DNA from 2 places in the Sphaerisporangium sp. NPDC049003 genome. Region 2 is predicted to be linked to the other one. Evidence: riboswitches for the same ligand, from Rfam matches in the RefSeq annotation. Region 2 holds a riboswitch; the other holds the start of a gene.

Region 1 (9,702 bases), on a different contig from region 2:
CGTGCGGCGCAGCACGCGCTCCGCTCCACGGGCCTTCTCCAGCAGCTCCGCGAAGCTCTTCCCGACCTCCTGGTCGGCGTGGTGCCTGACCTCCGCCTCCCGGCTCACACTGGGACGGAAAAACGCCATCGCTCGCCCTTTCTCGGCACATCGCCGGTGATCCGGCGTCGGTTGCTCGCCTTAGCGTACGCGGCCCGGGGAGGAGGTCGGTCAGCGGCACGGCGTGGCGCCCTTTACAAAGTAAGCCATTGTGCGGATCATGCCTCCTATGCCTGCCAAGCGACCTCCCATCCCCCTGTCCCGCGAGCGCATCATCGACGCCGCCCTCCACATCGCCGACGGCCAGGGCCTGCGCCGGCTGACGATGCGGCGCCTCGGCGACTCCCTGCAGGTGGAGGCGATGGCGATATACCACCACCTGCCGCGGGGCAAGGAGGCCCTTATGGACGCGCTCGCCGAGCACGTCACCACCGTCACCGTCCCGGACGCCGGCCCCGCGAGCTGGCAGGAGATCGCCCGCGCCTGGGCTCACGCGGCACGGGCGGCGCTGCTGGAGCATCCGGGGGTGCTCGCGCTCGCGCTGACCAAGCCGCCCCAGGGCACCGCGCTCCTGGCGATCAGGGAGCAGGCCGAGCAACTGGCCGCCTCGGGCCTCGGCGACTCGGCGCGGGCGGTCCGCACCCTGCGGGCGTACGTGCTGGGAAGCGTCGCGGTGGAGATCCAGCGGTCGGGCTGGGCGATCGGCCCGGCGGGCGACGGCGAGGACCCCGGGGCCCCGCAGGTGTCCCGGCCCGAGTCCGGAGAGGAGGCGGTGGCCGCTTTCGAGCGTGGTCTCGACGCCCTGCTCAGGGGCCTTGCGCAGTCGTAACCTTTCGTTTATCGGTTCGGCGGCGAGTCGTGCTTGGACCGTTATCTTCGGTGAGGCACGCTTGTGTCGCAGGTCACAGCGCCGAACCAGCCCGATGGACCCCCCCGGACCCCCTAATCGAAGGATCGAAACCGTCCCAACGGGCTATGTCGCCCGCGTGTGACCCGCAGCACACTTACTCTGTAGGTGTGCGGCACCGCACACGTCAACCACACAGCGCTCGTCTCCGTCCAACGGGGGTGGGGGAGCCGTCCGGAGACAGACACCGGCACGGAGGTCCCCCGGCCGAGCACCAGATCGAGAGAGAAAACCGGAGGCACGCCGATGTGCCCGCATGAGCCGTCCTGTCCGAGCACCACCGCGCCGGACCGCGAAGCCGCCCGCACGATCGCGGCACACCCCGAGCAGGGGTGGAGCCTGTTGTGCAACGGCATCGTGCTTTTCGAGGACACCGGGGAGCTCCTGCCCAACGGCGCGGTCATCGCCCCGCACCGTCCCACCGACCTCGCCATCAGCGCCGCCTGAAATCACCGCCCTGAGATCAGCCGCCTGACATCAGGGGAACCGGGGGCAGAGCCAGCTCGCCACGACCTCGCCCACCTGGGCGGGGTTTTTGCTGAGGTCGTGTCCCTCGCCGGCGAGCACGACCAGGCGTGTCGTATCCGCCTCTTCTGGCACGCCGAAACGGTCGCGGTCACCGCTGACCACCAGCACGTCGACGCCCGCCTCGCGCAGCTCCCCCGCCCGCGAGCGCTCTGGCCTGCCCGGCGGGTGCAGAGGGAAGGCCAGCGCGACCACCGCCTCGGCTCCGGCCGCGCGGGCCGTGCGGCAGGCCACCCGGGCCCCGTTGCTCCGGCCGCCCTGCACGAGGGCCAGGCCGGGGAACCGCTCGCGGACCGCCGCCACCAGCGTCGTCCACGCCTCGTCCTGCCTGGCCGGTGACCCCGGCGCGCGGGCGCCGGCGACCCTGAAGGGCTGCAGGACCCGCGCGACCGTACCCCCAATGGCGGACACCGCGTCGCGCACGGCCAGCAGGTCGGGCGCCTCGACTCCCCCCGCGGACCCGTGTGTGAGGACGAACAGGAACCGTGGCCGGGGTACCTCGTCCACCTCCACGATCGCCGGGCCTGCGGGTGTCACGATGCGCATGGCCGACACGCTACCCGCGGAGAACATCTCTCCTACTCCTGGGGGATGCCCCACCGGTGCGTCTGTGCCAGATTAGGAGGGTGCCGGACAACTCTCTCCCCCGCGACGAGCTTCGCGCCACCGTCGAGGCCCGTCGTGACCTCGGTCCCGACTACGAGCACGCGCTGATCGAGTCCTTCCTGGAGAAGATCGACTCCACGATCGACGCGCGGGTGCGGTCGGAGGTCACGGCCCAGAACGGCTACCAGGGCCACCCTGGGCCCGGTGGCTTCGCCGGGCCGCATGGCGCTCCCCCGGGCCAGGCCAAGCCGCACAAGCAGGGGGACGGCACGATCCCCATCGCCCTCGGGTCGCTGGGCATCGGCGTCCCGCTGACGGCGATCGCCGCCACGCAGGCGGGCCTCGCCGGGCTGTTCCTCGCCTGGACCGGCATCGTCCTGGTCAACCTCGCCGCGGCGTTCGGCCGCCGCCGCCGCTGAGCCGCCGCCTCACGCAGGGCATCAGGGGTGAGGGCGCCGCCTAGCCGCCGTCCCCGGCGGGCTCGTCGTCACGGTGCAGGCGCAGGCGCACCTGCTCGGCCACACCCTCGTCGGGATGCTCCAGGCCGTACGTCCACACCGTCTCGGCGTCGGCGTCGCGCCCGCGCAGCGGGAGGGTGCGGGCGAGGAGCTCGATGGCGAGGGCCGCGCTGTCGGTGTCCTGGCCGCCCTCGGCGGCGGCGGCGAACTCCCCGCAGGCCATGTCGAGGTGGGCGATGCCGAGCAGCACCCGCAGGCGGCCGGAGTCGGCGACGCCGGGCACGTCGAGCGCCTCGATCAACACGTCGGCGGCCTCCCCGGGCTCGCCCTCGGCCAGCAGGTACTCGGCGAGCCGCTGCGCGGCCAGGGAACCCGCATCGGGGTCGCGGGTGGCGAGCGCCGCCCGCAGCGACCCCTCGGCCTCGCGGTCGTCCCCCTGGCTCACGGCGATGCGCGCCAGCGCCAGGTGTGCGGCGGGCAGGTAGGCCGGGGTGCCGACGCCGATCACGGCCTGCCAGGCGGCACGCGCCTGGTCGGCCATGTCGTCCCTCTCGAACCCGCGCGCCAGGTGGCAGGCCGCCTGGGCGGCGTACTCGGGGTGTCCGGTGGCAAGGGCCGTACGGGCCGCTGCCCTGGCCCCTGCCACGTCGCCGCGCTGCTCCAGCACCACGGCGAGACCGACGGCCGCCTGGGCACGGTCGGCCTCCTGCTCGTCGGCGACCAGCTCGGTGAAGATCTCGGCCGCGGCGTCGAGCTCACCGCTCTCGGCCAGCCTCCGCGCGTCGTCGATCGACCGCCCGGACTGCACCTCGTGCGCCGCCATCGGGACCTCTTCTCCGGATAGGGGGTTCCCGGGCCTCGCGACGCGGGCGCGCCGTCGCGCGCGACATATTATGCCGATGCGGACGGGCGCCCGAGGCTCGTCGCCTAGTCTTCGTATGCCTCCAGCGGGGGGCAGGAGCACACGAGGTTGCGGTCGCCGTACGCCTGGTCGATGCGGCGGACCGGTGACCAGTACTTCGCCTCGCGGAGAGCCGCCACGGGGTAGGCCGCCTCGGTGCGGGTGTAGGGGTGGGCCCAGTCGTCGGCCGCCAGGCAGTCGGCCGTGTGCGGGGCGTTGCTCAGCGGGTTGTCAGCCCTGTCGTAGGCTCCGGAGGCGACCTTGGCGATCTCCTCGCGGATGGCGATCATGGCGTCGCAGAACCGGTCGAGCTCGGCGAGGTCCTCGCTCTCGGTCGGCTCGATCATCAGGGTGCCCGCCACCGGGAACGACATGGTGGGCGCGTGGAAGCCGTAGTCGACCAGGCGCTTGGCGACGTCGTCGACCGTGACGCCGGTCTCCTTGGTGATCTGGCGCAGGTCGACGATGCACTCGTGCGCGACCAGGCCCTCGCGGCCGGTGTAGAGCACCGGGTAGTGCGGGGCGAGTCGCCGCGCCAGGTAGTTGGCCGACAGGATCGCCTGCTCGGTGGCCGCCTTGAGCCCGTCGGCGCCCATCATCCTGACGTAGGCCCACGAGATCGGCAGGATGCCGGCCGACCCGAAGGGCGCGGCCGAGACCGGGCCCACCGGGCTGTCCTCCAGCGGGTGGCCGGGCAGGTAGGGCGCCAGGTGGGAGCGGACCGCCACCGGGCCCACGCCGGGACCTCCGCCGCCGTGCGGGATGCAGAAGGTCTTGTGGAGGTTCAGGTGGGAGACGTCCGCGCCGAACGATCCGGGCTTGGCCAGCCCGACCAGGGCGTTGAGGTTGGCGCCGTCGACGTAGACCTGCCCGCCGGCCTCGTGGACCCGGTCGCAGATCTCGGTGATCGTCTCCTCGAACACGCCGTGCGTGGAGGGGTAGGTCACCATGATCGCCGCCAGGCGGTCGCGGTGTTTGTCGATCTTGGCGATGAGGTCGGGGACGTCGACGTTGCCGTCGTCGTCGCAGGCGACCACGACGACCCGCATGCCCGCCATGACGGCGCTGGCGGCGTTGGTGCCGTGGGCCGACGACGGGATGAGGCAGACGTCGCGCTCGTTGTCGCCGTTGGCCCTGTGGTAGGCGCGGATCGCGAGCAGGCCGGCGAACTCGCCCTGGGAGCCCGCGTTGGGCTGCAGCGAGACGGCGTCGTACCCGGTGACCTCGGCCAGCCAGCCCTCCAGGTCCTTGATGAGCCGCAGGTAGCCCTCCACCTGGTCGGCCGGGGCGTAGGGGTGGATCCCGGCGAGCTCGGGCCAGCTGATCGGCTCCATCTCGGTCGTGGCGTTGAGCTTCATCGTGCAGGAGCCCAGCGGGATCATCGACCGGTCGAGCGCGATGTCCTTGTCCTGAAGTTTCCGGAGATAGCGGAGCATCGCCGTCTCGGAGCGGTGGGAGTGGAACACCGGGTGGGTCAGGAAGTCCGTGGTGCGCAGCAGCTCGGCGGGCAGCGCGTCGGAGGTGGCGGTGTCCAGGTCGTCCAGCACGATGCCGGTGAGGCCGAACGCCTCCCAGACCGCCCGGAGGTCGTCGGCCGTGGTCTTCTCGTCGCAGGAGACGCCCACGTGGTCGGCGTCGGCGAGGCGCAGGTTGACGCCCCTGTCGCGGGCCGCCGCGACGATCTCGGCGGCACGGCCGGGGACGCGGGCGAGCACGGTGTCGAAGAAGTCGTCGTGCGCGATCTCGACGCCGGCGCCGCGCAGCCCGGCCGCGAGGACGGCGGCGTGCCGGTGGGTGCGCTGGGCGATGCGCCGGAGCCCCTCGGGGCCGTGGTAGACGGCGTACATGCCGGCGATCACGGCCAGCAGCACCTGCGCCGTGCAGATGTTGCTCGTGGCCTTCTCCCTGCGGATGTGCTGCTCGCGGGTCTGCAGGGCCAGGCGGTACGCGGGGCGCCCGTCGGCGTCCTGCGACACCCCGACCAGGCGGCCGGGCATCTGCCTCTGGAGCCCCTCGCGGACCGCCATGTACGCGGCGTGGGGGCCGCCGAACCCGAAGGGCACGCCGAAGCGCTGGGAGGAGCCCACGGCGATGTCGGCGCCCATGGAGCCGGGCGCCTCGACCAGCGTCAGCGCGAGAAGGTCGGCGGAGGCGACCACCAGCGCGCCGCGGGCGTGGGCCTCGTCGGCGACGGCGCGGAAGTCCTTGATCTCGCCACTCGCGCCCGGGTACTGGACGAGCACGCCGAACAGCTCGCCGCCGGGCAGGCCCTGGCGGAGGTCGGCCTCGGCGAGCTCGATGCCGAGCGGCTCGGCGCGGGTGGCCAGCACGGCCTTGGTCTGCGGGAGGGCGTCGGCGTCCACGACGAACACCGGGCTCTTGGCCCGCCCGGCGCGGCGGGCCAGCGTCATGGCCTCCGCCGCGGCCGTGGCCTCGTCGAGCAGCGAGGCGCCGGCGACGTCCAGCCCGGTCAGGTCGCTGATCACGGTCTGGAAGTTCAGCAGGGCCTCAAGGCGTCCCTGCGAGATCTCCGGCTGGTAGGGCGTGTAGGCGGTGTACCAGCCCGGGTTCTCCAGCAGGTTGCGCCGGATGACCGCGGGGGTGATCGTGTCGTGGTAGCCGAGCCCGATCATCGAGGTCAGCACCTGGTTGCGGGACGCGAGCGCCCGCAGCTCGGCGATGGCCTCGGTCTCGCTCGCCGCCTCGGGCAGGTCGAGCGGGCCCTCCGCGCGGATCGTCCCGGGCACCGCCAGGGCGATCAGGTCGCCGACCGACTCGTAACCCACCGCCTCCAGCATGCGCGCCTGATCGGCGTCCGCGGGGCCGATGTGCCGGGTGGCGAAGGGCGGTGCGGACAGGTCGCGAAGCGGTGACCGATCGGTCATGGGGCCCTCCTGAGGGTGTGGAGACCAGCGCTTGGAGCGCGCGCGTATGCCGGGTCTCCCCCTCTGTCAGCGCGATGTGTCATCGCGACCTGAGAGCTTCATCCCCATAAAAGCGGATTTGCACCGTCGGTGAGACACGCCTGGCGGGCATGTCTACTTTCCAGAGTCGCCTCACCCGTGCGGTACGTGGGCCTGAGAGATTCCGGGGAGGTTGCTCCTTCGGCGCCCGGGTCACACGCCGGCACCGCGTGGAGCGCGGAACCGGCCCGTGCCAGGGACTCTCCCGCACAGGGTCATAAGCCTTGCGCCAATCGTACCGTCCCGCCCCGACTTAGGGGCTACCCCTATTGCCCGGGTTTGCCGTACTTTGCCCCTGACCTGCGGGTTCACGAAGATCCAGCCCCGTCCCCACGGGATCTCCACTCACACAGTGGCCGGGGTCACCCTGTCTTGCGGGCCTTCCTGCGCCGAGCCAGCTCGTCACCCGGGTGCTCCTCCGTGGAGGTCCGGTCGGCCGGCTCCGCGCGTTCCCCCGGCAGCTCCGCCAGGGATCCCTCGACCTCGCGCCAGACCCCGCCCAAGGCGATGCCGAACACGCCCTGGCCGCCTTCGAGCAGATCTATCACCTCGTCGGCCGAGGTGCACTCGTAGACGCTCACGCCGTCGCTCATCAGCGTGATCTGCGCCAGGTCGTTGACCCCGCGCTCCCGCAGATGCTGCACGGCGGTGCGTATCTGCTGGAGCGACACCCCGGTGTCGAGCAGGCGCTTGACCACCTTGAGAACGAGGATGTCGCGGAAGCTGTAGAGCCGTTGCGACCCCGAGCCCTGCGCCGCCCGTACCGACGGCTCGACCAGCTGGGTTCTCGCCCAGTAGTCGAGCTGGCGGTAGGTGATGCCGGCCGCCGAGCACGCCGTCGGGCCGCGGTATCCCACGTCGGCGGGCAGCGACGCCGGCCGCTCGTCGAACAACAGGCCCTGCTCGCCCGCGCGCTCCCGCGCCGACTGGCGCTGGGCCGGATCATGCTGGCCGGCCGTCTTTCCCTCGCCGCTGCTGACCGCCACTGCGGACCTCCGGCTTTCTCTCATCCCACGGTCTGATCTGGGGGTTCGTGAATTACAACCGTGGTTTCCCTTGCACCGTAGGACTGGCGCGATGCTCAGTCAACGATCCCGCCCGGCGCGTCGTGAAGCGTAAATGCCCGATATGGCTAACCCGCACGACCGAAGTCCTCGGGCGTGATCGTGTCCAGGAACTCACGGAACTTCTCGACCTCGTCCTCCTGATCATCAGGGATGATGACGCCGGCCTCGCGCACGACATCCTCGCTGGCGAAGATGCTGGCACCGGTGCGAAGAGCCAACGCGATCGAGTCGGATGGGCGTGCGCTCACCTCGACACCGTTGGAGAACACCAGGTCAGCGAAGAAGATCCCGTCGCGCAGGGCCACGATGTTGACCGTCTGCAGCCGCACGCCGAGAGCTTCGATCACGTCCTTGAACAAGTCGTGGGTGAGCGGCCGGGGTGGCGGCTCCTCTGCCTGTGCCAGAGCGATGGCCGTGGCCTCGGTCATCCCAATCCAGATCGGCAGATAACGCTCACCCTTCGCCTCCTTGAGCAGGACGATGGGCTGGTTGGAGGGCATCTCGACACGGACCCCCACGACCTCCATCTGCAACACAGGCTGCTCCGTCTCATTGGGTCGCCGGCCCGCTCCGGGCCCGTTCCCTTGCGGCTCTCGGCTCGCGGCGTGACCATCGCCGCAAAATTCAACGTAACATCCCCGCACCCCGAAATGTCCGGGCGCCTCCTTCAGCGGCCCAGAATGCCCCTCAGACCGCCCCGCACCAGGGCGGCGTGCAGCTCCAGGAGCAGGGCGGAGAGCTCGCGAGCGGTCTCCTCGGCCTGATCGACGGCGCCGGGGGCGCGGCGGCGCAGCAGCGGCGCCACGGCCTGCTCCACGAGCCCCGCCTCGCGCTCCGCGGCGGCCCTCAGCACCCGCAGGTGGCGGGGGTGCAGCCCGAACCTTCCGAGCGCCCCTGAGGCCCTGGCGACGGTGAGGGCCTCGGCGTCGTACCACCGCGCGACCGGGGTCAGCAGGCCGTAGTCCTCCAGCTCCACGAGGGTCTCCTCGTCGAGGGCCGCGGCCTCCAGAAGCTCGGCGCGGCTCAGCCGGATCTCGGCGACCGGCGGCTCGGCCCCGACTGCGCGGGGCCGGGTGACGCCGTCGCGCTCGGCGGTGTCCAGGTGGTCCTTGATCACGCGCAGCGGAAGGTAGCGGTCACGCTGGGCGGTGAGGATGTAGCGCAGGCGCTCGACGTCGGCGTGGGTGAACTTGCGGTACCCCGAAGGGGAGCGCTGGGGCTCGATGAGCCCCTCGCCCTCGAGAAAGCGGATCTTGGAGACGGTGACGTCGGGGAAGTCGCCCCGCAGGATCTCGAGGACTTCCCCGATGCTCATGAACGCCCTGGCTGCCTGCGCGCCCATCACCGTTCCTCCTCACCCACGCGTGAGGAACACCAGCCGGAACTTGCCGATCTGGACTTCGTCGCCGCCGGAGAGCGGTAGCTCCTCGATGCGCTCCCGGTTGACGTAGGTGCCGTTGAGGCTGCCGACGTCCCTGGCGGTGAAGTAGTCGCCCCGCCGGTAGAACTCCGCGTGCCTGCGCGAAACGGTCACGTCGTCGAGGAAGATGTCGCTCTCGGGGTGACGGCCCGCCGTGGTGAGGTCGCTGTCGAGCAGGAACCGGCTCCCGGCGTTGGGCCCGCGCATCACGACCAGCAGGGCCGTGCCGGCCGGCAGCTGCTCGACCGAGGCCCGATCGGGGATGAGCGTCTGTCCCGTCGCGTCGCCGTCCATCGCCTCGATCCCACTGAGTGAGATCGTGGAGGTGGTGTCCCCCGGCGTGTTTTCGACACGACTCAGCGGCGACCCGCACCGTGAGCAGAAACGGGCGTCGTCAGGGTTGGCATGACCGCACTGCGTGCAGTAGACGCTCGGCATCGATCGGCTCGGCCTCCTACCGCGAAGTCGCGGCGACGGTGCTCTGTGCGGCGTGCCTCGGTTCTTCGCTTCTCATAGTTGCTCAGACTGCGAATGCCGCAACTTACGCTGATGAGTCGCAAAGGTCAAGATGAGGGCAGGCTCGCGGGTTCGGACATGCTGCTGGTGGGGCTCGCTCGGTCCTCGCTGACGGGGGCTCGCGTATCTCCTGACGGCGCTCGCCCCTCGTTCCTTCCGACCCGGCTCGCCACGCCGGTCCAAAGCTACCGCCCGCGCCGCCCTCCGGTCCATGCGGCGCGCCGTTCAAATGTGACCGGAAACGGCCGGTTCGGGGCAGAACGCTCCCGTTGCCGGGGCGGGCGCTCAGGTGCCCGCGGC
Region 2 (9,702 bases):
CGACCTGGCCAACGCGCTGCTGGCCTCGGGCCACCCCGTGACGGCCTATCTCGCCGCCGGGGACCACGACCTCGACCTGGGCGCGGACGACGTCCGCCAGGTCATCGCCTCGTTCCTGCGGGCTCAGTGACGGACGCCGTACTCCCGGCGGATCTCGTTGGCGGTCTCCTTGATCTGGTCCTGCGTCTGCAGGAGCCGGGCCTCGGCCTCCTCGGTGCGCGCCTCGGCCGCCATGGTCCGGTTGCCGGTGCTCGTGCCGAACCGGCGCTTCGCCCGTGCCTTCAGCTCGCGCATCTTCCACTTGTCCATGAAGCCCATCGCGCTTCGCCTCCCTGATAGCGATCACCGTTCGCTCCCGCACACTCCCCCGAGATTCGCGAATGATGTCCGCCGTGGGTGTCTTGGCAGCTCACAGGGGCCGCGATCACTTCACCCAGTGCTCACTTCTTCACCTCGCGCCCACTTCCTCGCCCGGCGCTCACTTCTTCACCCGGCGCTCGCCGGCCCAGGCCGAGGGCAGATCGTGGCGGCCGGAGACGAACTCCTGGATGCTGATCTTGACCCTGATCGCCGGTCGGCGCCAGCGGTTCTCGCGGTGGACGGCCTTGGCCATCTTCGCCGGTCTCGGCCTGCGCGACCCCGGCGCGAAGAACCAGTGGGCCCACGGCGATCCGGGACGCGCCAGCCGTATCGCTCCGGCGATCAGCAGGATCGGCGCGAACAGGCCCGCGAGGCCGGTCCAGATCTTGCCCTTCAGCAGGGTGACGACCGCGAGCACGAGGTTGACGACCAGGAGGAGGACCGCCGTCCACCGGCCGCTCGGGGACGGGTCGGGCGCCTCCCAGCCGAGGGGCCGCAGACCCAGCAGCAGGAGCAGCGTCACCGCGATCGCCACGAACACCGCGTCGACCGAGGTGCGCCCCTCCTCGGACCAGTAGACGTCCCTCAGGTGCAGGATCAGGGCGAACTCGTCCAGCACCAGGGCGGCTCCCACCCCGAACACGGCCGCCGTCATGGCGTACCACCCGGGTGACAGGCCGGCGGTGACCAGGCCGGCGACGCCGCCGAAGAGCATGAGCACCACGCCGAAGACCACGTGGTGGACGTGGACGTCGCCGACGTTGACGTTGCGGAACCATCCGACCCTCGCCCGGATCAGCCGGACGTTGAGGCGCGTGAACAGGAACGTGACGATCAGCGCCGTCAGGAAGCAGAACAGCGGCAGCCTTCCGCTGTCGATGATCCGCTCGTGAAACCAGATTGCCACAGGCATCCCCCAGTACCGATGCTACGGTCCCGCCGGGAGTGATCCCCCGGCCGAAGGGCGCCGACGCCTGCGAGGGGAAGGGACATACCGGGCCAGGGGTGATTGAGGGGCAGGTCAGGGGTCGGCCTCAGGCCAGGAAGGCGCGCAGGAGCGCGGCCGTCCCCTCCAGATGCTCCACGACGGCCTTCCTCGCGGCCTCCGGGTCGCCCGCGAGGATCGCGGCGACCATCGCGGCGTGCTGCGCACCCGAGTGGTCGATGTTGGGCCCGAGCACGGGGATGGCGTTGAGTAAGTCGGTCACCCGCAGCCGGGCGTCCGCGCCGGCCGCCGCCAGCAGGGCCGACCCGGTCAGCTCGGCGATCGAGAGGTGGAAGGCCGTGTCGAGCCGCCGGTAGTCGGCGGGCGCCGCGTCGTTGACGTCCGCGAGGCGGCGTTCGAGCGTCGCCTTCTGCTCCTCGGTGAGGTCCATGGACGCGAGGACCTGCGCGGCGCCGCACTCGATCGCCATGCGGAAGGTCAGCGCGTCGGCGAGGTCGGAGGCGCCCATCTTGTTGACGGCCCTGCGCAGGTCACCCTGGCCGGGGTGCGGCGGCTCGTACACGACGAAGGCTCCCCCGTAACGGCCGCGCCGTACGTCGAGGTAGCCGGCGTCCTGGAGCGCCCGGATCGCCTCCCGGAGCGTGACCCGGCTGATGCCGAGCTGGACGGCGAGGTCACGCTCGGCGGGGAGCTTCTCGCCGGGGCCGACCACGCCGAGCTTGATCGCCTGGAGCAGCCGCTCCACCGTCTCCTCGAAGGCGTTGCCCGCGCGGACGGGCCGAAGGAGCGCGACGAGCTGGGGCTCGCCCATCACTTCCCCCCTAGACCGGCTCCAATGGTTCGAGATTAGTCCATTCGACGGCTCAGGTGGCCCGAACCGTTGACGCGGGACGGTCGCTGGTGCTTGCATGCCAATGGTCTGTTTCCAGACTTTTGCGGGAGGGAAGTGCCGTGCTCACCGTCGACCAACTGCGTGAAGAGGTGTCCGCCGGGCGGGTGGACACCGTGCTTCTGGCCATCGTCGACATGCAGGGACGCCTCCAGGGCAAGCGGTTGTCCGCGCGGTACTTCCTTGAGGAGGTGCTGGAGCACGCCGCCGAGGGATGCAACTACCTCCTCGCCGTGGACATCGACATGAACACCGTCGACGGTTACAGCATGTCGTCATGGGAGCGCGGCTACGGCGACTTCGTGATGAAGCCCGACCTGTCCACCCTGCGCCGGGTGCCCTGGCAGGAGGGCACGGTCATGCTGATGGCCGACCTGCTCTGGGAGGACGGCTCCGACGTCACCGCCTCCCCCCGCCAGATCCTGCGCGGGCAGCTCGCGCGCCTGGCCGAGCGCGGATGGGCGGCCTACGTCGGCACCGAGCTGGAGTTCGTGGTCTACAACGACAGCTACGAGAACGCCTGGTCCAAGGCCTACCGCGACCTCACGCCCGCCAACCAGTACAACGTCGACTACTCGCTGCTCGGCGGCGCCCGCGTCGAGCCCCTGCTGCGCCGGATCAGGCTCGGCATGGAGGGCGCGGGGATGTACGTCGAGTCGGCCAAGGGCGAGTGCAACCTTGGGCAGCACGAGATCGCCTTCAGGTTCACCGAGGCGCTCGCCACCTGCGACAACCACTCGATCTACAAGAACGGGGCCAAGGAGATCGCCGCCCAGGAGGGCATGTCGATCACCTTCATGGCCAAGCCGAACCAGCGTGAGGGCAACTCCTGCCACATCCACATCTCCCTGCGTACGGCCGGCGGCGATCCGGTCATGGCGGGAGACGGCGGGCACGGGCTGTCGAAGCTCGGGGAGCACTTCATCGCGGGCCAGCTCGCCGCCATGCGCGAGCTCACGATGCTCTACGCGCCCAACATCAACTCGTACAAGAGGTACGTCCCCGGAAGCTTCGCCCCGACGGCGGTCAAGTGGGGTGTGGACAACCGCACGTGCTCGCTGCGGCTGGTCGGGCACGGGCCATCGCTGCGCGTCGAGAACCGCGTGCCGGGAGGGGACGTCAACCCCTACCTGGCGGTGTCGGCGCTGGTCGCGGCGGGCCTGCACGGCATCGAGAACGAGCTGCCGCTGGAGGAGGCGTACGGCGGCAACGCCTATGCGGCGGACGCCGAGACCGTGCCGGCCACGCTTCGCGAGGCGCTCTCCCTGTGGGAGAGTTCGAAGATCGCCAAGGACGCGCTGGGCGAGCAGGTCGTCGAGCACTACGCGAACAACGCGCGGGTCGAGCTGGCCGCCTTCGACGCGGCCGTCACCGACTGGGAGCTTTTCCGGGGATTCGAGCGGATGTGACATGAAGATCATCAACCCTGCCACCGAGGACGTGCTCGCCGACGTCGAGCTCGCCGACCTGGCCGAGACCGACCGCGCGGTGGAGCGTGCCAGGAAGGCGTTCCCCGCCTGGCGCGAGGTCGCGCCCGGTGACCGCGCGCGGCTGCTCCGCCGCTTCGCCGACCTCGTCGACCAACACGGCGACGAGCTGGCCGGCCTGGAGCTCGCCAACGCGGGCCATCCGATAGGCAACGCCCGCTGGGAGGCGGGCAACGTCCGCGACGTGCTGCACTTCTACGCGGGGGCGCCGGAGCGCAACCACGGCAAGCAGATCCCTGTGGCGGGCGGGGTGGACATCACGTTCGCCGAGCCGCTCGGCGTCGTCGGGGTGATCGTGCCGTGGAACTTCCCCATGGTGATCATGACCTGGGGGGCGGCCCCGGCGCTCGCGGCCGGCAACACCGTGATCGTGAAACCCGCCGAATGGACCCCGCTGACGGCTTTGAGGCTGGCGGAGCTGGCCCTCGAAGCCGGTCTCCCCGAAGGGGTGCTCCAGGTGCTGCCTGGAGCAGGGGAGGTCACGGGGGCCCGGCTCGTGGAGCACCCCGGCGTCAACAAGATCGTGTTCACCGGGTCGACCGAGGTCGGGAAGCTGATCGCCGCAAGGGCCGCCGAGAACGTCAAACGGCTCACTCTGGAACTCGGCGGCAAGAGCGCCAACGTGGTCTTCGCCGACGCCGACCTGGAGCAGGCCGCTGCGAGCGCCCCCTCGGCGGTCTTCGACAACAGCGGGCAGGACTGCTGCGCGCGCTCGCGGATCCTGGTGGAACGCCCGGTGTACGAGGAGTTCCTCGACCGGCTCGGCGCGGCCGTCGGGGGGCTGACGGTGGGCGATCCGCGCGATCCCGGCACCGACATGGGCCCGCTGATCAGCGCCGAGCACCGCGAGCGGGTCGCGTCGTTCGTCACCGCCGCGCCGCGCTTCCAGGGCTCGTGCCCGTCCGGCCGGGGATTCTGGTTCCCCCCGACCGTGCTGACCCACGACTCGCTGGACGACCGCGCGTTCACGGACGAGATCTTCGGGCCGGTCGTGAGCGTGGTCCCGTTCGAGGACGAGGCGCAAGCCGTACAGATCGCTAATAACACGAAATATGGTCTTTCGGGGTCTATCTGGACCCGGGACGTGGGACGGGCCCTCCGGGTGGCCCGCGCGGTCGAGGCGGGGAACCTCTCGGTCAACTCCCACTCCTCCGTGAGGTACTGGACGCCCTTCGGCGGGTTCAAGCAGTCCGGCCTCGGCCGGGAGCTCGGACCGGACGCGCTGGCCGCCTTCACCGAGACCAAGAACGTCTTCATCGCCCACTGAGCCACAGGGCTGAAGTTCCACGACTGATTCGAGCACCAGGGAGTTCGTCACTATGCAACGTCTGCGGGACCGCGTCGCCGTGATCACGGGGGCGGCGGGCGGCATCGGCCTCGCCACGGCTCGCCGCTTCGCCGAGGAGGGCGCGAAGGTCGTGTGCGCCGACCTCGACGAGGAGGGCGGCGCCAAACTGGCGGACGAGGTGGGCGGCTTGTTCGTCCGTACCGACGTCACCAGCGAGGAGGACGTCAGCCGGATGTTCGAGACGGCCTTCGAGACCTACGGCAGCGTGGACGTCGCCTTCAACAACGCGGGAATCTCGCCTCCCGACGACGACTCGATCCTGACCACGGGCATCGAGGCCTGGCGGCGCGTTCAGGACGTCAACCTGACCAGCGTGTACCTCTGCTGCAAGCACGTCATCCCGTACATGCGGCGGCAGGGCAAGGGCTCGATCATCAACACCGCGTCGTTCGTGGCGGTGATGGGGTCCGCGACGTCCCAGATCTCCTACACCGCCTCCAAGGGCGGCGTGCTCGCCATGTCACGCGAGCTGGGCGTCCAGTTCGCCCGCGAGGGCATCCGGGTCAACGCGCTGTGCCCGGGGCCGGTCAACACCCCGCTGCTGCAGGAGCTGTTCGCCAAGGACCCCGAGCGCGCCCAGCGGCGCCTGGTCCACATCCCCGTGGGCCGCTTCGCCGAGGCCTCCGAGATCGCCGCCGCCGTCGCGTTCCTCGCCTCGGACGACGCGAGCTTCATCACCGGTGCCGAGTTCCTGGTGGACGGCGGCATCTCGGGCGCCTACGTGACCCCGCTGTAGCCCATGCCGCGACCCGTCATCGGCATCACCTGCTACGTCGAGCCCGCCGCCTTCACCGTGTGGCGGATGCCGGCCGCGCTGCTGCCGTACACCTACGTGGAGCACGTCGTGAGGGCGGGAGGCCAGCCGGTCATCCTGCCCCCGGCGGGCGACCCCGCGCCACTGGTCGAGCGGCTGGACGGCCTGATCGTGGCGGGCGGCGGCGACGTCGACCCTGGCAGGTACGGCGAGCCGCCGCACGACCAAACCGGATACATCCGGAAATTTCGTGATGATGCGGAGTTTGAGCTGGTCGGCGCGGCACTGGAGGCGGAGCTGCCGTTCCTCGGCATCTGCCGGGGCCTCCAGGTCCTGAACGTGTCGCTCGGAGGCAGCCTCCACCAGCACCTGCCCGACGTGGTGGGACACAGCGGCCATTCCCCCGCGCCCGGCGAGTTCGGCCACCTGCCCGTACGGCTGACGCCCTGCAGCAGGGTCGCCGACGTGCTGGGCGCCGGGGAGGCCACTGCCGCCCACTACCACCACCAGGCGACCGACCGCCTCGGCGAGGGGCTCACGGTGTCCGCGACCTCGGACGACGGCACGGTGGAAGCGGTGGAGCTCTCCGAGCACCCCTTCGCGCTCGCCGTCCAGTGGCACCCTGAGGCGGGCCAGGAAGGTCATCTTTTCGAGGCGCTGGTCGCCGCCGCGACGAGCGGCCGGTCTTGGTAAGGTGAGCGGGAACACCGATGATCCCGTGCGGGAGAGCGTCCTGACATCCGGCCAGGACCCCTGAAGGAGCAAGTCCTCCCCGCGAACCTCACAAGGCAAAGGACCGTACGGGCAAGGTGATCTCTGGAAAGCAGGCTCTCTCCACGGGGCCTCGCCGAAGGTGAAAGTCCGGTAAAACCCGGGCGAAACTCTCAGGCACCGATGACAGAGGGGGAGGATGCTCTCATCCAACCCTGTCTGAGGTGCGCATCATGTCCAGACCCACACCGCTCCGCGAGGTGCACGAGAGCCTCGGCGCGACGCTCACCGACTTCGCCGGCTGGCTGATGCCGCTGCGCTACGGCAGCGAGTCCGCCGAGCACAACGCCGTGCGTACGGCCGCCGGGCTCTTCGACCTCTCCCACATGGGCGAGATCTTCGTCATCGGTCCTGAGGCGGGCCAGGCGCTGGACCACGCGCTGGTCGGCCACCTGTCCGTGCTCGAACCGGGCCGCGCCCGCTACACCATGATCTGCGCCGCCGACGGCGGCGTGCTGGACGACCTGATCGTCTACCGCCTTGGCACCGAGGAGTTCCTCGTCGTGGCCAACGCCTCCAACTACGAGCGGGTGGCCGCCGAGCTGACCGAGCGGGCCCAGGGGTTCGACGCCGAGGTCGACGACCGGTCCGACCGCTACGCGCTGATCGCCATCCAGGGCCCCCGCGCCCAGGAGATCCTCAGCTCGCTCACCGATGCCGATCTGCCCGGCCTGAAGTACTACGCGGGGCTGCCGGGCACCGTCGCCGGAGCCGAGGCCCTCATCGCCCGCACCGGGTACACGGGCGAGGACGGTTTCGAGCTCTTCGTCGCCGCGCAGGACGCCGCGCCGCTGTGGCAGGAGCTCACCAAGGCGGGCGACGCGTACGACCTGCGCCCCGCCGGGTTGTCCGCCCGCGACACGCTTCGCCTCGAAGCGGGCATGCCGCTGTACGGCAACGAGCTGAACGCCGGGCTGACCCCCTTCGACGCCGGCCTCGGCCGGGTCGTGAAGTTCGACAAGCCGGGCGACTTCGTCGGCCGTGCGGCGCTCGCGCCGCTGAAGGACGTCCCTCCGCGACGGCGCCTCACCGGCCTGGTCGCGCGGGGCCGCCGAGTGCCGCGCCACGGCTACCCCGTGGTGCTGCTGACTGACGGCACCGTCGTTGGAGAGGTCACCAGCGGCGCGCCCTCGCAGTCACTCGGCAAGCCGATCGCGATGGCCTACGTGGACATCAACGTGTCCGAAGGACTCGCGGTCGACATCCGTGGTAGCCATGAACCGGTCGACGTGGTTGACCTTCCTTTTTACCGGAGGAGCATGTGAGCAGCATTCCCGAGGAGCTCAGCTACACCAAGGAGCACGAGTGGGTGGCCGGGCTCGACGACGGCCTCACCGTGACCGTGGGCATCACGGCGTTCGCCGCCGATGCGCTGGGTGACGTCGTCTACGTCCAACTGCCGGAGACGGGTGCCACCGTCGAGGCTGGGGACGCCATCGGAGAGGTCGAGTCGACCAAGTCCGTGAGCGACATCTACGCCCCGGTGACGGGCGAGGTCGTCGAGGTCAACCAGACCGTCGTGGACGACCCCTCCCTGGTCAACTCCGACCCGTACGGCGAGGGCTGGCTGTTCCGCGTGCGCATCGAGGGAACCCCCGAGGATCTCCTCACCCCCGAGGAGTACACCACCGTCACGACCGCCGAGTCCTGACGGTCCTGACAGTTCTCACGGTCCTGTCACCGCGCGTCCTCACCCCGGCGAGCCCCCGCGCTCGCCGGGCCCCCGCACAACCCCTTCCGAAGGGCCGAGATCCATGGCGATCAGCGTCTTCGATCTGTTCAAGATAGGCATCGGGCCGTCGAGCTCGCACACCGGCGGGCCCATGGCGGCGGCGCACAAGTTCGTCCGGGGGCTCGACGGCGACGGGTTGCTGGAGAAGACGGCCCGGGTGGAGGTCATCCTCTACGGTTCGCTCGGACTCACCGGCAAGGGCCACGGCAGCGACAAGGCCGTCCTGCTGGGGCTGTCGGGCGAGAAGCCCGAACTGGTGGATGTGGACACCATCGACGACCGGCTCGCGCGGATGCGCTCCACCGGCACCGTGAATCTGTACGGCTCGCATGAGATCCCGTTCGTGATCGGCGAGGATCTCGTCTTCGAGCGCAAGATCTCACTGCCGCACCACCCGAACGGCATGCGCTTCACCGCCTTCTCCCCCGAGGGCGAGTCCCTCCGCGAGAAGATCTACTACTCGGTCGGCGGCGGGTTCGTCGTCGACGAGAACGCCACCGGAGCCGACCGCATCAAGGCCGACGACACCGAGCTCCCCCACCCGTTCACCACGGCGGCGGAGCTTCTCAAGCACTGCTCCGACACCGGCCTGTCGATCTCCGGGCTGATGTTGGAGAACGAGAAGGCCTTCGGCCGCACCGAGGACGAGATCCGGGCCGAGCTGCTCCGGCTCTGGCAGGTCATGGCCGACTGCGTACGGCGCGGCAGCGCCAAGGAGGGCGTGCTCCCGGGGGGCCTCAAGGTCAGGCGGCGGGCCAACCAGCTGTTCCGGCGCCTGCAGAGCGAGTCGCCCGAGAAGGACCCGCTCCAGACGATGGACTGGGTCACGCTGTTCGCCCTCGCCGTGAACGAGGAGAACGCGGCGGGCGGCCGCATCGTGACCGCGCCCACCAACGGCGCCGCCGGCATCATCCCGGCCGTACTGACCTATTACGACCGGTTCACCCCGAAGGCCGACGACGAGGGCATCATCCGGTTCCTGCTCACAGCCGGGGCGATCGGCGTGCTGTTCAAGGAGAACGCCTCGATCTCCGGGGCCGAGGTCGGCTGCCAGGGCGAAGTGGGCTCCGCCTGCTCGATGGCCGCCGCCGGGCTCACCGAGGTCCTCGGAGGCACGCCCGAGCAGGTCGAGAATGCCGCCGAGATCGGCATCGAGCACAACCTCGGCCTGACCTGCGACCCGATCGGCGGCCTGGTGCAGATCCCCTGCATCGAGCGCAACGCGGTCGCCTCCATCAAGGCCATCGCTGCGGCCCGCATCGCCCTGCGCGGCGACGGCCGCCACTTCGTCTCCCTGGACAAGGCCATCAAGACCATGCGCGACACCGGCCGCGACATGCTCGACAAGTACAAGGAGACCAGCCGCGGCGGCCTCGCCGTCAACGTCATCGAGTGCTGACCCGGCGCCACGACGG

The links. A riboswitch is a leader RNA that binds a small molecule or an ion and turns the genes downstream of it on or off. The one in region 2 is predicted to bind glycine.
Region 1: linked by a shared signal. The riboswitch ahead of gcvP (aminomethyl-transferring glycine dehydrogenase) and the one ahead of gcvT (glycine cleavage system aminomethyltransferase GcvT) in region 2 are both predicted to bind glycine.

Annotation. Positions count from the first base shown of each region.
Region 1 covers NZ_JBICTU010000004.1:175,236-184,937, forward strand. Annotated here, with positions in the region: gene ACGFIV_RS05840 (hypothetical protein) at 1-108, opposite strand, end outside; gene ACGFIV_RS05845 (TetR/AcrR family transcriptional regulator C-terminal domain-containing protein) at 269-868, shown strand; gene ACGFIV_RS05850 (DUF5999 family protein) at 1,193-1,393, shown strand; gene ACGFIV_RS05855 (alpha/beta family hydrolase) at 1,424-2,017, opposite strand; gene ACGFIV_RS05860 (hypothetical protein) at 2,098-2,496, shown strand; gene ACGFIV_RS05865 (tetratricopeptide repeat protein) at 2,537-3,358, opposite strand; gene gcvP (aminomethyl-transferring glycine dehydrogenase) at 3,463-6,321, opposite strand; glycine riboswitch at 6,492-6,617, opposite strand; gene ACGFIV_RS05875 (MerR family transcriptional regulator) at 6,762-7,385, opposite strand; gene ACGFIV_RS05880 (bifunctional nuclease family protein) at 7,532-8,002, opposite strand; gene ACGFIV_RS05885 (MerR family transcriptional regulator) at 8,134-8,808, opposite strand; gene ACGFIV_RS05890 (FHA domain-containing protein) at 8,821-9,324, opposite strand; gene ACGFIV_RS05895 (mannose-1-phosphate guanyltransferase) at 9,688-9,702, opposite strand, start outside.
Region 2 covers NZ_JBICTU010000008.1:140,162-149,863, reverse strand. Annotated here, with positions in the region: gene ACGFIV_RS11185 (alpha/beta hydrolase) at 1-130, shown strand, start outside; gene ACGFIV_RS11180 (hypothetical protein) at 124-318, opposite strand; gene ACGFIV_RS11175 (hypothetical protein) at 479-1,273, opposite strand; gene ACGFIV_RS11170 (FCD domain-containing protein) at 1,395-2,117, opposite strand; gene ACGFIV_RS11165 (glutamine synthetase family protein) at 2,258-3,604, shown strand; gene ACGFIV_RS11160 (aldehyde dehydrogenase family protein) at 3,606-4,949, shown strand; gene ACGFIV_RS11155 (3-oxoacyl-ACP reductase) at 5,002-5,766, shown strand; gene ACGFIV_RS11150 (gamma-glutamyl-gamma-aminobutyrate hydrolase family protein) at 5,770-6,477, shown strand; glycine riboswitch at 6,496-6,593, shown strand; gene gcvT (glycine cleavage system aminomethyltransferase GcvT) at 6,729-7,820, shown strand; gene gcvH (glycine cleavage system protein GcvH) at 7,817-8,206, shown strand; gene ACGFIV_RS11135 (L-serine ammonia-lyase) at 8,310-9,686, shown strand.